Regions from separate parts of the Streptomyces sp. P1-3 genome, predicted to be linked through region 1. Evidence: riboswitches for the same ligand, from Rfam matches in the RefSeq annotation. Region 1 holds a riboswitch; the other holds the start of a gene.

Region 1 (8,020 bases):
TCCCGTTCCTCGCCACCTTCGTGGCGCTCATGCTGGCCGCCGACGACGGGCCGAAGCGGGTGGTCACCTTCCTGCTGCTGACCGTGGTCAGCGACACCGGCGCGTACGCCGTCGGCTGGCGCTTCGGCAAGCACAGGCTCGCGCCGCGCATCAGCCCCGGCAAGACGCGGGAGGGGCTGCTGGGCGCGATCGTCTTCGCCATGGCGGCGGGCGCGCTGTGCATGCAGTACCTGATCGACGACGGTGTCTGGTGGCAGGGCATGCTGCTCGGGCTCGCCGTCGCGATCAGCGCGACCCTCGGCGACCTCGGCGAGTCCATGATCAAGCGGGATCTCGGGATCAAGGACATGGGCAACCTGCTCCCCGGCCACGGCGGCATCATGGACCGGCTGGACTCGCTGCTGCCGACGGCGCCGGTGGTGTGGCTGCTGCTGGTGATCTTCGTCGGGCAGGGGTAGAACGCCGCTGAGCTGCGCGAACGTGACGGAGGGTCCCGTTATCCACAGGATGGCGGGGCCCTTCGCTCGCGTCTGCGACACTGGTACGACCATGCCGAAGCCCGGAGAACTCACTTTCGTCGCCCCGCGCGGAGCCAAGAAGCCGCCGCGGCATCTCGCCGACCTCTCGCCCGCCGAGCGCAGGGAGGCCGTCGCCGCCATCGGCGAGAAGCCGTTCCGCGCCAAGCAGCTGTCGCAGCACTACTTCGCCCGGTACGCCCACGACCCGGCGCAGTGGACCGACATCCCGGCGGCGGCCCGCGAGAAGCTGGCCAGTGAGTTGCTGCCCGACCTCATGAGCGTCGTACGGCACATCTCCTGCGACGACGACACCACGCGCAAGACCCTGTGGCGGCTCTTCGACGGCACGCTCGTCGAGTCGGTCCTGATGCGGTACCCGGACCGGGTCACCATGTGCATCAGTTCGCAGGCGGGGTGCGGCATGAACTGCCCGTTCTGCGCCACCGGCCAGGCCGGACTGGACCGGAACCTGTCCACGGCCGAGATCGTGCACCAGATCGTCGACGGGATGCGGGCCCTGCGCGACGGGGAGATCCCCGGTGGACCGGCGCGGCTGTCGAACATCGTCTTCATGGGGATGGGCGAGCCGCTGGCCAACTACAACCGCGTCGTCGGCGCCATCCGGCGGCTCACCGACCCCGAGCCGGACGGGCTGGGACTGTCGCAGCGCGGCATCACCGTCTCCACGGTCGGCCTGGTCCCGGCGATGCTGCGGTTCGCGGACGAGGGCTTCAAGTGCCGCCTCGCCGTATCGCTGCACGCGCCCGACGACGAGCTGCGCGACACCCTCGTCCCCGTGAACACCCGCTGGAAGGTCCGCGAGGTCCTCGACGCCGCCTGGGAGTACGCCGAGAAGTCCGGTCGCCGGATCTCCATCGAGTACGCGCTGATCAAGGACATCAACGACCAGGCGTGGCGGGCAGACCTGCTCGGCCGGCTCCTCAAGGGCCACCGGGTGCATGTGAACCTCATCCCGCTGAACCCGACCCCCGGGTCGAAGTGGACGGCCTCCCGTCCCGAGGACGAGAAGGCCTTCGTCGCCGCGCTGGAGGCCCATGGCGTGCCCGTGACCGTCCGGGACACCCGGGGCCAGGAGATCGACGGCGCCTGCGGGCAGCTCGCGGCCGCCGAGCGCTGAACCGAGGCCGGAACGGCCCGGCTGAGCACGGCACGACGGCTGATACTGTGCCTTCGCACAAATGAACAATCCGACAGGGGAGCGCGCACAGCGCTGAGAGTGCGGCACGGCCGCAGACCCTCGGACCTGATCCGGGTCATACCGGCGTAGGGAGTCAGCACAACCGATGAACACCAGCCTTCGGCGCGCCCTCGGGGCCGCCCTCCTCGGCGCGCTCGCCACCACCACCCTCGCCGCCTGCGGCGGCTCCGACGACAAGGGCGACGGCGGCTCCAAGTCCGTCACCCTGGTCACCCATGACTCCTTCGGCATCTCCCCTGAGGTGCAGAAGGAGTTCGAGCGGAAGAGCGGCTATCAGCTGAAGATCCTCAAGAGCGAGGACGCCGGGGTCGCCGTCAACAAGGCGGTGCTGTCCAAGGGCCACCCGGAGGGCGACGTCTTCTTCGGCGTCGACAACACGCTGCTCTCCCGCGCGCTGGACAACGACCTGTTCACCCCGTACGAGGCCAAGGGGCTGGACCGGATCCCGGCCGCGGTCCAGTTCGACCGGGACAAGCACCGCGTGACGCCGATCGACACCGGCGAGGTCTGCGTCAACTACGACAAGAAGTACTTCGCCGACAAGAAGCTGGCGCCGCCGCGGACCTTCGACGATCTCATCAAGCCCCAGTACAAGAACCTGCTGGTCACCGAGAACGCCGCCACGTCCTCGCCCGGCCTGGCCTTCCTCCTGGCCACCGCCGCCCGGTATGGGGACGACGGCTGGCGGGACTACTGGAAGAAGCTCAAGGACAACGGCGTCGAGGTGGTCGACGGCTGGAACCAGGCCTACAACGACCGGTTCTCCGGTTCCGCCGGGGGCAAGAAGGCCGGGGGCGACCGGCCGCTGGTCGTCTCCTACGCCGGCAGCCCGCCGGCCGAGGTGTACTTCGCCAAGCCGCAGCCCAAGAAGGCGCCGACCGGCGTCGCGACCGGTACCTGCTTCCGGCAGACCGAGTTCGCGGGCCTGCTCAAGGGCGCCCGGAACGAGGAGGGCGGCAAGGCCCTGCTGGACTTCCTGGTCAGCAAGCGGTTCCAGGAGGGCATCCCGCTGACCATGTTCGTCAACCCGGTCCTCAAGGGGGCCGAGCTGCCGAAGCTGTACACCGACTTCGGCGCGAAGGTGGACCACCCCGAGACCATGGCTCCCGAGAAGATCGCCGAGAACCGTGAGCCGTGGGTCAAGTCATGGTCTTCCCTGGTCCTGTAGAGACCCCTGGCGGCGGTCCCGCGAAGACCCCCGGTCATCGCGGCGCCGCGACGACCGCCGTCGACGGTCCTGAAGAGGCCGTCGCCAGCGGATCCGGGAAGGCCACGGCCCGCCGCGCCGCCCCGCCGCGCCGCCGCGACCCGCGTGGCGCGGCGGTCCGGCTCGGCCTGATGGCCCTGCCGCTGGCATTCTTCGCGGTCTTCTTCGCGTATCCGGTGGCGGCCATCGTCACCCGCGGGCTCAAGGCCGAAGGCCGGTGGCGGTTCGACCGCGTCGGCGAGGTGCTCGGCGATGACGGCATCCGCGACGTCCTGTGGTTCACCACCTGGCAGGCCGCCGCCTCCACCGCCCTGACCCTGGCCCTCGCCCTCCCCGGCGCGTACGTCTTCGCACGCCTGGACTTCCCCGGCAGGCGACTGCTGCGCGCCGTGGTCACCGTGCCGTTCGTGCTGCCTACCGTCGTCGTGGGCACCGCGTTCCTGGCCCTGCTCGGCCGCGGCGGACTCCTGGACGACCTGTGGGGCGTACGTCTGGACACCACCGTCTGGGCGATCCTGCTGGCCCATGTGTTCTTCAACTACGCGGTCGTCGTACGGACCGTCGGCGGGCTGTGGGCGCAGCTCGACCCGCGCCAGGAGGAGGCGGCGCGGGTCCTCGGAGCGGGCCGCCTGGCGGCCTGGCGGCGCGTCACCCTGCCCGCGCTCGCGCCCGCGGTGGCCGCCGCCGCACTCATGGTCTTCCTGTTCACCTTCACCTCCTTCGGCGTCGTGCAGATCCTCGGCGGCCCCCACTACGCCACCCTGGAAGTGGAGATCTACCGGCAGACCGCTCAGCTGCTGGACCTGCCCACGGCCGCCGTCCTCAGCCTGGTGCAGTTCGCGGCGGTCGCCGCGCTGCTCGCGGTGCACGCCTGGACCGTGCGGCGCCGGGAGAGCACCCTGCGGCTGGTCGACCCGGCGCTCACCGCCCGACGCCCGCGCGGCGCCGGCCAGCGGACGCTGCTCGGCGTGGTGCTGGCCCAGATCGCGCTGCTGATCCTGCTGCCGCTCGGGGTCCTGGTGGAGCGGTCCTTCGACACCCCCGACGGCTACGGCCTGGCGTACTACCGCGCACTGGGGTCGGTCGCCGACAGTGGCGGGATGTTCCTGGTGGCGCCGGTCGAAGCCGTGTGGAACTCCCTCGAGTACGCGGCCGTCGCCACCCTCATCGCCCTGATCGTCGGCGGGCTCGCCGCCGCGGCCCTCACCCGGCGCGCGGGACGCCTCGTACGGGGCTTCGACGCGCTGCTGATGCTGCCGCTCGGCACCTCCGCCGTGACCGTCGGCTTCGGCTTCCTCATCGCCCTCGACGAGCCGCCGCTGGACCTGCGCGCCTCCTGGATCCTGGTGCCGCTGGCACAGGCTCTGGTCGGCGTGCCGTTCGTGATCCGCACCATGCTGCCGGTCCTGCGGGCGGTGGACCATCGGCTGCGCGAGGCGGCCGCTGTGCTGGGCGCCTCCCCGCTGCGGGCCTGGCGCGAGGTGGACCTGCCGCTGGTCGGCCGCGCCGTGGGGCTGGCGGCGGGCTTCGCGTTCGCCGTCTCGCTCGGCGAGTTCGGCGCCACCGTCTTCATCGCCCGGCCCGACAACCCCACGCTGCCGGTGGCCGTGTCCCGCTTCCTGGGCCGCGCGGGCGACCTGAACTACGGGCAGGCGATGGCGCTGAGCACCGTTCTCATGCTCGTGTGCGCCTGCTCCCTGGTGGTGCTGGAGCGCGTCAGGGCCGACCGTACAGGGGAGTTCTAGATGGCCATGCTGCGGCTGGAACAGCTGACCGTCCACTTCGGGGCGCGCAGGGCGCTGGACACCGTGGACCTGGAGGTCGCCGAGCACGAGACGGTGTGCGTCCTGGGCCCCAGCGGCAGCGGCAAGTCCACCCTGCTGCGGGTCGTCGCCGGGTTGCAGCGCGCGGACGCCGGACGGGTGCTGCTGGAAGGCCGCGACCAGTCGGGCGTGCCGACGCACCGGCGCGGCGTGGGCCTGATGTTCCAGGACCACCAGCTCTTCCCCCAGCGCGACGTCGGCGGCAACGTCGGCTTCGGGCTGCGGATGCGCGGCACCGGCCGCGCCGAACGGGAGCGCCGCGTCGCCGAACTGCTGGACCTGGTGGGGCTGCCCGGCGCCGCCCGGCGGGCCGTCGCCGCGCTGTCCGGCGGCGAACAGCAGCGCGTGGCCCTCGCCCGGGCCCTGGCCCCCAGCCCCCGCCTGCTGATGCTCGACGAACCGCTGGGCCAGCTCGACCGGGCCCTGCGCGAACGCCTGGTGGTCGAACTGCGCCAGCTCTTCGACCGATTGGGTACGACCGTGCTGGCCGTCACCCATGACCAGGGCGAGGCGTTCGCGCTCGCCGACCGGGTGGTGGTCATGGACGGCGGCCGGATCGCGCAGGTCGGTACCCCGCTGGAGGTGTGGCGGCGCCCCGCCTCCGAGTTCGTCGCCCGCTTCCTCGGCTTCGACAACGTGGTTCCGGCCACCGTGCACGGGGCCGCCGCGGACACCCCCTGGGGCAAGGTCCCGGTCCCGGCCGAGGCCCGGCCCGGCACCTGCCGCCTGCTGATCCGCCCGGCAGGGGTGCGGCTGGTCCCCGTGACCGAAGGGTTGCCATGCACGGTCACCGGCCGCACCTTCCGCGGCGACCACGTCGCGCTGCTCCTCCAGCCGGAGAACGCGCCCCGGCTGGAGGCCGCGTGCGCGCTCCGGGACGCGCCGGAGCCCGGGGCGCGGGTCGGTGTCGCGTTCGACGCGGGTGACGTCGTGCTGCTCAGCTCCGGCGACTGATCCGCCGCCCCGCCCCGACTCCGCGGCCGGGCCGTCAGCGCGGTCAGGGCCCCACCCAGGGGTCGCCGCCAGCGCGGTGGATGCCGCCTATCGGTGCATGGGGAGGCAGCGCGCTCGCGGCGGGTCGTCTCCGGATGGCGCGAGGGCGGCGTCCGTACGGCTCTGCGGCGTGTCCGGCGGACACCGCGCGGACGGAATCGGGGTTGAGGCGGACGGAACCCGGGCTGGCGGACGGAACCGGGCTGAGGGAGAGACGCGGCGGGGCCGCAGCGGTTCACTGCGTCAGCGGGATCGTCACGAGCTCGGCGATCGTCCATGTCAGCACGGCCAGAACGGCCAGCAGGGCCGCAGTGCGCACAGCGGCGGCGGCACGCAGCAGGCGGGCCGGGGCGCCGATGCGCGCCAGCGTCTCCCTCGTCGCCGCCCTGCCCGCCCGGACCTCCAGCGCGGCGGTGAGCGCCGTCCCGGTGACGCACCCCATGACCAGTGCCGCGCCCAGCCCGGCGACGGGGCCGCACTCGCCGAGCTCCCCGCCATACAGCTCCACCACCCCGTATGCGCCCGAGGCCACGGCGCACAGCACGCCCAGAGGACGCCCCAGGCGCGGCGCGTCCTCCTGCAGCGCCCGGCCCGCCAGCAGGCGCACCGGCCCCGGTCGGCCGGCGGCCAGCAGCCCGCCGCACAGGAACGCCAGCCCCGGCCCCGCCAGCATCAGTCCGACTGCCGTCAGCACCCAGCCGACGATCACGCCCGGCGGACTCGCGACGGTGTGGCCGGGCAGCGGCAGCACTTCGGCGGCGGCGTCGCCCGCGCCACGGCTGGTGTACGACACGAGGGCCAGCCCCGCGCCGATCAGCGCCGCGCCCCAGGGCAGGCCCACGTACCCGGCGACGTCGTAACCGGGCGGAGGCTGCGCGCCCCGCGCCGGTTCCGACGGGGTCCGCGCCGCTGCCGGCAGACCCGTCGCGGGAGCGGGCGTCTGACTCGCGATCCGCGCGGCCACGGCCTGGCCGATCGTGGTGGGCCGCCCCGCCTGCGGCCGCGCCGCCGCACGCCGCCCGGGGCGGGCTTCCGTCCGCTCACCGCGCGGCGACGGCCAGTACGACCACAGGTCCTCGCGCGGCCACAGGCAGACCGCGCTGGCCAGGGCCGCCAGCAGCGGCACCAGGGCCAGCAGGATGAACACCGCGCCGAGCGGCAGTCGCGCCCCCCGCCCGAGCTGGTCGCCCAGCCCGCCGGTCGACGCCGGACCGCCGAGGTTCCCGCGTACGTACAAGAACACCGCTAGGGCCAGCGCGCTGCCCAGCGTGCAGAACAGCGCGGTCGAGGCCGCCGCGAGCCGCGCCCGCCGGGTCGGCCCCAGCCCGGCGGAGTCCAGTCCCAGACCGGCCCGCGCACTGGGATCCGCGCGGGCGACGGCGACCGCGAACTGCACCGTGGCCGCCAGCGGTACGACGCACCACAGCAGCCGGGCGGCCGAGCCGTCGGACCGCGTCGGATGGGCCATCGCGTACCCCAGCGTGCACAGCAGCAGAAAGCCGGCGGCCGCGGACGCCGCGGTGACCAGCAGCCGCCGCAGAAGAACGAGGGGGTGCGCGCCGCGGGCTAGGCGGAGACTGAGCACGCGCCGAGCTCCTCCGTTTCGGGGGCTGGGACGGCGGTGCCGGCCCGGCGTCCGTCCTGGAGGGCGAGGGTCTGGTCGGCGAGTGGGGCCGCCTCGCTGTCGTGGGTGGCGAGGACGACGGTGATGCCGTGTGAGCGGGCCGCGGCGGCCAGCGTACGCAGCATCTGGCCGCGGTCGACCTGGTGCAGCGGGGCGGTGGGCTCGTCGGCGAACAGCACGTCGGGTCCGGCGGCGAGCGCCCGGGCGATGGCCACCCGCTGGCGCTGCGACTGCAGCAGCGCGGCCGGGCGGCGCCGCTCCTGGTCGCCGACGTCGAGCCGGTCGAGCCACTCCCTGGCGGTGTGCCGGGCGGCGCGCCGCCCGACGCCGCGCAGCATCAGCGGCAGCGCCACGTTCTCCCAGATGGTGAGCTCGGGGACCAGCTGCGGCTCGGTGCCGATCCAGCCGAAGTGCTCACGGCGCAGCCGCTCCCGGGCCGCCGGCGCGAGGGTGTGCATCGGCATGCTCTGGAACCACACCTCGCCTTCGTCCGGCGGCAGCTGACCGGACAGGCATCTGAGCAAGGTGGACTTCCCCGAGCCGCGTGGGCCGGAGACGGCAAGGATGCCGCCCTGCCGGACGCCGACGGAGACGCCGACGAGCGCGGGTGAGCCGTTGTACGCGTACGCGACGCCG
Region 2 (8,020 bases), 3.8 Mb from region 1:
CCGAAGTCGGCGACCTTGACCCTGCCGTCGTCCCCGATGAGGACGTTCTCCGGCTTCATGTCGCGGTGCACGAACCCGGCGCGGTGCGCGGCGCCGAGCGCGGCCAGCACCGGCTCCAGGATGTCCAGTGCGGCGCGCGGCTGCAGGGCGCCGCGCTCGCGCAGCACGTCCCGCAGGGTGCACCCCGCGACGTACTCCATCGCGAGATAGACGTAGGTCCCGTCGGTGCCCTGGTCGTAGACGCCCACCACGTTGGGGTGCGCGAGCCGCGCCACGGACTTGGCCTCGCGGATGAAGCGCTCGACGAAGGCGGCGTCGGCGGCGAGCGAGGGGTGCATCACCTTGAGGGCGAGCACCCGGTCCAGCCGGGTGTCCACGGTCCGGTAGACCGTGGCCATGCCACCGGCCGCGATCCGCGCCTCGACGCGGTACCGGCCGTCGAGCACCTGCCCGACCAAGGGGTCCTGGAGGGTCGTATCCACGACAACGCAGTCTACGAGCCGACTCGCACCGGCCATCTACCCGCCGGTCCAGGCCGCCGTACTGCAGCCGAACGGTGACATGGCCACGGCCGGGGACCGGGCCCCCGGCGGCGCGGTCAGAACGCCGGGCGCTCCGGGTCGAAGTCCGCCCTGCCCTCGGTCGGCGACGAGGCGTGCGCGAAGTGCCGGCGCGGAATCCGGCCCGCGCGGTACGCCAGCCGTCCCGCCTCGACCGCGTGCCGCATGGCTCCCGCCATCAGCACCGGCTCCTGCGCCCGGGTGACCGCCGAGGCGAGCATCACCGCCGCGCAGCCCAGCTCCATCGCCAGCGCGGCGTCCGAGGCGGTCCCGGCGCCCGCGTCGAGGATCACCGGGACCCGCGCCCGCTCGGTGATGAGCTGGAAGTTGTGCGGGTTGCGGATGCCCAGACCGGAGCCGATGGGCGACCCCAGCGGCATGATCGCGGCACAGCCGGCCTCCTCCAGCCTGCGGGCCAGCACGGGGTCGTCGTTGGTGTACGGCAGGACCGTGAACCCGTCGTCGACCAGCGTCTCGGCGGCGTCCAGCAGCTCGACCGGGTCGGGCAGCAGGGTCCGCTCGTCCGCCACCACCTCCAGCTTGATCCAGTCGGTGCCCAGCGCCTCACGGGCCAGCCGCGCGGTCAGCACCGCCTCACCCGCGGTGAAGCAGCCCGCGGTGTTCGGCAGCACGCGGATGCCGTGCCGCTCCAGCACGGACAGCACCGAGCCCTGCACGGTCGGGTCGAGGCGGCGCATGGCCACGGTCGTCAGCTCGGTTCCGGACGCGAGCAGCGCCCGCTCCAGCACATCGAGGCTCGGCGCCCCGCCCGTACCCATGATCAGCCGGGAGCCGAAAGCGGTCCCGGCGATGGTGAGGGGGTCGTCCGCCATGGTCAGCCTCCCTGGACCGCGGTGAGGACCTCGACGCGGTCGCCGTCGCCGAGGCGGGTGGTGGGCCACTGGCTGCGCGGTACGACGGTCTCGTTGACGGCTGCCGCGACCCCGCTGGGGGCGGCGGTGAAGGTGGCCACGAGCCGGTCGAGGGTGAGACCGTCGGGGATTTCGCGCGGCTCACCGTTGACGCTGACGGTCATGCGGACTGCTCCTGATCGGATGCGGGGGAGGCGTGGAAGCGCTGCGGGGAGAACGGGCGGGCCTGCTCGGGCAGCGTCCCGGAGGTCAGCACCTCGGCCATCACATCGCCGGTGACCGGGGTGAGCAGGACGCCGTTGCGGTGGTGGCCGGTGGCCAGATGCAGCCCCGGCAGAGCCGTCGGGCCCAGCAGCGGGGCGTTGTCGGGGGAGCCGGGGCGCAGCCCGGCGCTGGTCTCGGTGAGCGGCAGCTCGGTGATGCCGGGCACCAGCTCGTGGGCGTCGCGCAGCAGCTCGTAGACGCCGCCCGCGGTGACGGTGGTGTCCCAGCCCAGTTCCTCGGTGGTGGCCCCGACGACCAGCTCGCCGTTCTCCCGCGGCACCAGGTAGACGTGTCCGCCGCGCACCACGGCCCGGACCGTCCGGGACAGGAACGGCCCGTACGCGGCGGGGACCCGCAGCCGCAGCACCTGGCCCTTGACCGGGCGGACCGGCGGCAGCACCGCCTCCGGCAGCCCTGCGATCCGCCCGCTGTGGCTGCCTGCGGCCAGCACGGTCTGGCCCGCGGCGAGACGGGTGCCGTCGGCCAGCTCGGCCCCGGTGACGGCGTCCCCGCTCATCTCGACCCGGTCCGCCCGCGCGAGGTGGAAGACGACCCCCGCGCGCCGGCACGCGGTCAGCAGCGCCGCCGCCAGCCGCCGCGGATCGGTCTGGTGGTCGCCGTCCACGCGCAGCCCGCCCTGGACGCCGGGGGCCAGCATCGGCTCCAGACGGCGGCACTCGCGGCCGCTCAGCCACCGCGCGTCCAGCCCGCAGTGCTGCTGGAGTGCGTGCAGCTCCCGCAGGTGGGCGCGGTCGTCGGCGTCGAGGGCGACGGCGAGGGTGCCGCAGGCGCGGAAACCGGTGTCCTGGCCGCTCGCCTCCTCCAGCTCGGCCGTGAAGTCCGGGTAGCGGCGCGCGGAGGCGAGATTGAGGCCGAGCAGCGTCTCCTCGCCGTAGTGGAGTTCGGTGACGGCGGCCAGCATCCCGGCCGCCACCTGGGCGGCGCCGCCGCCGGGCGCCGGATCGGCCACCGCCGTGCGCAGCCCCCGCTGCGCCGACCGCCAGGCCGTGACCAGGCCGATGATGCCGCCGCCGACCACGAGGACGTCGTACGGTCTGTCCGTTGCGTGCATGGGCTTTCTCGCCCCTCCCTTCGCCGGCATGACCCGGATCAGGTTCGTACGGTCGGAGGCCGCCTCAGCCTCCCTCTCAGCCCGGTGCGTCCGGGCTCCCGCGAGTGCGTGTGCCGACACCCTAGTACGCCCGCCGAATCGGCCGGAAGGGCGAGCGGAGCCTCCCGGGGAGCTGACGATGTGCCAGAGATCTCCTCGCGCGGTGCTCCGGCCGACCTACGATGATCAGGTGACTGATGGGCTGAGCGAGCGGAAGCAGACCGGGACGGACGGCGGCGGGCCGGGTGTCGTGATCGCCGGCGCCGGGATGGCCGGTGTCCAGACCGCCGTCGCGCTGCGCGAGGAGGGCTGGTCCGGCGCCATCACGCTGCTGGGCGCCGAGCCCCACCAGCCGTACGACCGGCCGCCGCTGTCCAAGGGGCTGCTGCTGGGCAAGGCCGAAGGCGCCACGTTCGACGTGGACTTCGCGGCGCTCGGCGTCGAGCTGCGACTGGGCAGCCGGGCCACCGGAGTGGACCTGGAGCGGCGGCGCCTGCGGACGGACGCCGGTCCGCTGCCGTACGACCACCTGGTGATCGCCACCGGCGCCGAGCCGATCTCCCTGCCCGGCACCGAGCAGCTGCCCGGCGTCCATCTGCTGCGCACCCTCGACGACGCGGAGCGGTTGCGCCCGGTCCTGGCCGCGCAACACGACATCGTGGTGGTCGGCGCGGGCTGGATCGGCGCGGAGTTCGCCACCGCGGCGCGCGAGGCGGGCTGCTCGGTGACGGTCGTCGAGGCCGCGGAGCGGCCGCTCGCCGGAGCGCTGCCGCCCGAGGTCGCCGCGTACATGGCGGGTTGGTACCTGGACAGCGGCGCCGAGCTGATCACCAGCACGCGGGTCGCCGCGGTCGAGGAGGGCGGTGTGCTGCTGGCCGGGAGCGCCGCCCGGGCCGAAGGCCCCGGGGGAGGGCGGCGGCTGCGGGCGGACGCGGTACTCGTCGGCATCGGCGCCCGGCCCGCGACCGGCTGGCTGGCCGGCTCGGGCATCGAACTGGCCGCGGACGGGTCCGTGCTCGCGGACGAGCGGCTGCGGACCTCGGCGCCCGACGTGTACGCCGTGGGCGACTGCGCCTCGTTCCCGTCCGCCCGCTACGGCCGGCGGCTGCTGGTGCACCACTGGGACAACGCGCTGCAGGGGCCGCGGACCGTGGCCGCCAACCTGGTCGGCTCGCAGCGGCCGAACTTCGTCGGCGCGGTGTACGACCCGGTGCCGTACTTCTGGTCCGAGCAGTTCGGCCGGTTCGTGCAGTACGTGGGCCACCACGCCGACGCCGACGAACTGGTCTGGCGCGGCGACCCGAGCGGTGCGGCGTGGAGCGTGTGCTGGCTGCGGGAGGGCGCCCTGATCGCTCTGCTGGCGGTGGGCCGACCGCGTGACCTGGCGCAGGGCCGCAAGCTCATCGAGAGCGGCGCGGAGATCGACCGGGCGAAGGCGGCGGACGCGTCAGTTCCGCTCAAACTCGCGGCGCTGTGAGCCCGGCGGCTCCTGCGGGGCACGCCGCGCGACGCCGTCGGGACCCGGCGGGGCGGCCGGCGGAGTGACTCCGGGGCCGCGGAGCGTTCGCCGGTTGTCAGTCCCGGATGGCAGGCTTGGCCCCGTGACCGAGATTGACGCAAAGACCGATGCTCTCGTGCCCGCCTGGCTCACCCTTCCCGACATCGCGGAACGGCTGGACGTCGAGGTGACCCGTGTCCGGCAGCTGGTCAAGGAAGGCCAGCTGATCGCCGTGCGCCGTGGCGAGAACCGGGTGCTCCAGGTGCCCGCCGACTTCATCGGAGACGGAAAGGTCGTCAAGGGGCTCTCCGGGACCCTGACGCTGCTGAAGGACGACGGCTTCAGCGACGAGGAGATGCTGGAGTGGCTGTTCACTCCGGATCCGACCCTGCCCGGCACCCCCGCACAGGCCCTGCGCGAGAATCGCGGCACGGAGGTGAAGCGCCGTGCCCAGGCGCTCGCCGTCTGATCCGGCACCAGGGCACCTGATCCAGCACTGGCCGCCCGCCGTCCGATCCTGAGAACCCACCGGTGTACGGGCCGGGGCGCCCGGCCCGTACACCGCCTACCCGGGGGGAGCGCACCCATGGCCCTTGCCGCCGACGCAGCACGCCGACAGCTGGCCGACGCCCGGCTGTATCTGTGCACCGATGCGCGCAAGCGCCAGGGTGACCTGCCCGAGTTCCTCGACGCCGTGCTCGCCGGCGGCGTCGACATCGTCCAGCTGCGCGACAAGGCCATGGAGGCGGGCGAGGAACTGGCGCACCTCGCCGTCTTCGCCGACGCCTGCCGGCGGCACGGCAAGCTCCTGGCGGTCAACGACCGGGCGGACGTCGCGCACGCCATCGGCTCGGACGTGCTGCACCTGGGCCAGGGGGACCTGCCGGTCCCGGCCGCCCGTGCGGTCCTCGGCGAGGACCTGCTGATCGGCCGCTCCACCCACGCCGAGGCGGAGGTGGACGCGGCGATCTCCGAGGACGGCGTGGACTACTTCTGCACCGGTCCGTGCTGGCCCACCCCGACCAAGCCGGGGCGGCACGCCCCCGGCCTCTCGCTGGTGCGGTACACGGCGGAGCGCGCCCCCGCCCGCCCCTGGTTCGCCATCGGCGGCATCGACGCCGGCAATCTGGACGAGGTGCTCGCGGCCGGGGCGCGGCGGGTGGTCGTGGTGCGCGCGATCACCGAGGCCGACGACCCGGGGGCCGCCGCCGCGGATCTGGCCAAGCGGGTGCGCGGGGCGGCATCGGATCCGTCCGGAATGTGAGACGCCGCACACGGGAGCACGGGTGACGTGGCCGAATATGGACGGCGAACAGTCCGCAGTTCGGACAGCCGCCGGACAAAGCGGTCATATCGCTCTGGTCGGCTGTGCCTGCGCCACCCCGCTGGCTAACCTGCCGATATGGCCCTAGGGACAGCTTCCACCAGGACAGACCGCGCACGTACGGTGCGTGACCTGCTCGCCTCCGGCGAGCAGTCGTATTCGTTCGAGTTCGCCGCTCCGAAGACCGAGAGAGGCGAACGGACCCTGTGGAACGCCATTCGCCGGATCGAGGCGGTCTCACCCACGTTCGTGTCCGTGACCTACGGCGCGGGCGGCTCCTCGCGGGAGGGCACGGTGCGCGCCACCGAGCGCATCGCCACCGACACCACGCTCACCCCGGTCGCGCACCTCACGGCCGTGAACCACTCCGTCGCGGAACTGCGCAACGTCATCGGCCAGTACGCCGACGCCGGGATCCGGAACATGCTCGCGGTGCGCGGCGACCCGCCCGGCGACCCGATGGGCGAATGGGTGCGCCACCCCGACGGGGTCACCTACGCCGCCGAACTCGTGCAGCTGATCAAGGAGTCCGGTGACTTCTGCGTCGGTGTCGCGGCATTCCCCGAAATGCACCCGCGCTCGGTGGACTGGGAGACCGACGTCGGTCACTTCGTCGACAAATGCCGGGCGGGCGCGGATTTCGCGATCACGCAGATGTTCTTCTACGCGGAGGACTATCTGCGGCTGCGCGACCGGGTGGCGGCGGCGGGCTGCGACACCCCGATCATCCCCGAGATCATGCCGGTCACCAACGTCCGCCAGATCGAGCGGTTCGCCCAGCTCAGCAACGCGGCGTTCCCGCCCGAGCTGGCTGAGCGGATCCTCGCGGTGCAGGACGACCCGGCCGCTGTACGCTCGGTCGGAATCGACTACGCGACGAATCTGTGCGCGCGGTTGATGGCCGAGGAGATCCCCGGGCTGCACTTCATCACCCTGAACCACTCCACGGCGACCCTGGAAATCTACGAGAATCTCGGACTGCACCAGCGGTCCGGATGACGACGGCCGGCGCACGGCGGCCGTCCGGGAGGGGCGCAGATGGGCTGGACGGTCCTCTACATCGCGTTCGGCGTCGTCGCGCTGTGGCTGCTCGCCGAGGTACTGCTACAGCACAAGGCACGGCTGCGCTGGCGGCTGGTCGCGTTCGCCGGCTTCCTCGGTGTGGTGGCCGGTGTGCTCCTCTCGAACGTGATCGTGATCGGGGCGGGCGCGGCGGCCTTCGCCGTCGGCCAGACCTATGTGACCCTCTCCTTCCGGCGCGGCTTCACCGCCGGCTGGGCGATCAACCTCCCGCGCGGCGGGGCCGGGCGCTCCTCGGCCCCGCCGGTCAGCGAGCCGACGCTCCAGGTCTCGGACCTGGAGGCGGTGCCGGCCGCCCCGGAGGAGCCGCCCGCCGCCCCGCAGCAGCCGCCGCTGCCCACGTACCAGCCGGAGCCGCTGCCCGACGACGACACCGGCGGGTACGCCGCGTACCGGGACCCGGAGCCCGCCGCGGCGCAGCCGCCGTACGGGGCGCAGGAGCCCGGCTACGGCGGCTACGACTCCTACGGCGGCACGTACGGCGGTGAGTCCTTCGGGGCCGACTCCTACGGCGCCGCTCCGTACGGCGGCGACCCCTATGGCGGTTACGGCTCCCCGGCCGCCGGGCAGGACGCCGGCCAGGACCCGCTGACCGGCGCCGGAACGCAGGGCTACGCCGCCACAGGCTCCTACGGCTACGACGCCGGGGCGGGCACGTACGCCACCGAGGCGGGCGGGTACGGCGCCTACCCCGACCCGTACGCCGAGGGCCAGCAGCAGCCGTACGGCGGATACGACCAGGCCTACGACCCTTACGCGCAGCAGCAGTACGGCGCGGGGGCCGATGACCACTACGCCGCCGCCCAGGACGGCTATCCGGCGCCCGCGGACGGCGCCTGGGTCCCCCAGCAACGCGACGGCGAGCCCCCGCAGCCCTACCCGTACCAGCAGGGCTACGGCGGCTACGACGAGCAGCACCGCTACTAGGTCCGCGAGCTTCCCCGGACTTCGCGCGGGAGACACCACGGGCCGGCTCCTGGGGGTCCCGGACGGAGTCCGGGGACGGACTCCTCGGCGAACTACGGGGGCGCGGACCGTGGGCCGGGGCGAGGCCCCGGGCCCGAGGGCGTCACTGCGAGCCGCGCCAGTCCGCACCCTCGACGATCAGACCCGCCACCATCGCGCCCGACATCCCGGCGTGGGCCAGTCCGCCGCCCGGATGTGCTCCGCCGCCCGCCAAATAGAGCCCCGGTATCCGGCTGAGGTTGGCGGGCCGCAGGTGCCTGCCGCCCGCTCCGGCCAGTGCGGGAGCGGGCACCGCGCCGCCCTCCGCGCCCGTGTCCGCCGCCGTGTCGTACGGCGTGCGCACCT

What was found. A riboswitch is a leader RNA that binds a small molecule or an ion and turns the genes downstream of it on or off. The one in region 1 is predicted to bind thiamine pyrophosphate.
Region 2: linked by a shared signal. The riboswitch ahead of thiO (glycine oxidase ThiO) and the one ahead of ACQUSR_RS08350 (thiamine ABC transporter substrate-binding protein) in region 1 are both predicted to bind thiamine pyrophosphate.

What each region holds. Positions count from the first base shown of each region.
Region 1 is NZ_CP192512.1:2,039,802-2,047,821, reverse strand. Features, by position in the region: gene ACQUSR_RS08360 (phosphatidate cytidylyltransferase) at 1-458, shown strand, start outside; gene rlmN (23S rRNA (adenine(2503)-C(2))-methyltransferase RlmN) at 550-1,656, shown strand; TPP riboswitch at 1,722-1,826, shown strand; gene ACQUSR_RS08350 (thiamine ABC transporter substrate-binding protein) at 1,823-2,905, shown strand; gene ACQUSR_RS08345 (ABC transporter permease) at 3,076-4,689, shown strand; gene ACQUSR_RS08340 (ABC transporter ATP-binding protein) at 4,690-5,721, shown strand; gene ACQUSR_RS08335 (hypothetical protein) at 5,996-7,345, opposite strand; partial or broken gene ACQUSR_RS08330 (ABC transporter ATP-binding protein) at 7,327-7,974, opposite strand.
Region 2 is NZ_CP192512.1:5,887,747-5,895,766, forward strand. Features, by position in the region: gene pknB (Stk1 family PASTA domain-containing Ser/Thr kinase) at 1-482, opposite strand, end outside; gene ACQUSR_RS25110 (thiazole synthase) at 599-1,393, opposite strand; gene thiS (sulfur carrier protein ThiS) at 1,396-1,596, opposite strand; gene thiO (glycine oxidase ThiO) at 1,593-2,768, opposite strand; TPP riboswitch at 2,766-2,880, opposite strand; gene ACQUSR_RS25125 (NAD(P)/FAD-dependent oxidoreductase) at 3,076-4,284, shown strand; gene ACQUSR_RS25130 (Rv2175c family DNA-binding protein) at 4,409-4,774, shown strand; gene thiE (thiamine phosphate synthase) at 4,892-5,569, shown strand; gene metF (methylenetetrahydrofolate reductase [NAD(P)H]) at 5,708-6,628, shown strand; gene ACQUSR_RS25145 (hypothetical protein) at 6,668-7,636, shown strand; gene ACQUSR_RS25150 (phytoene desaturase family protein) at 7,779-8,020, opposite strand, start outside.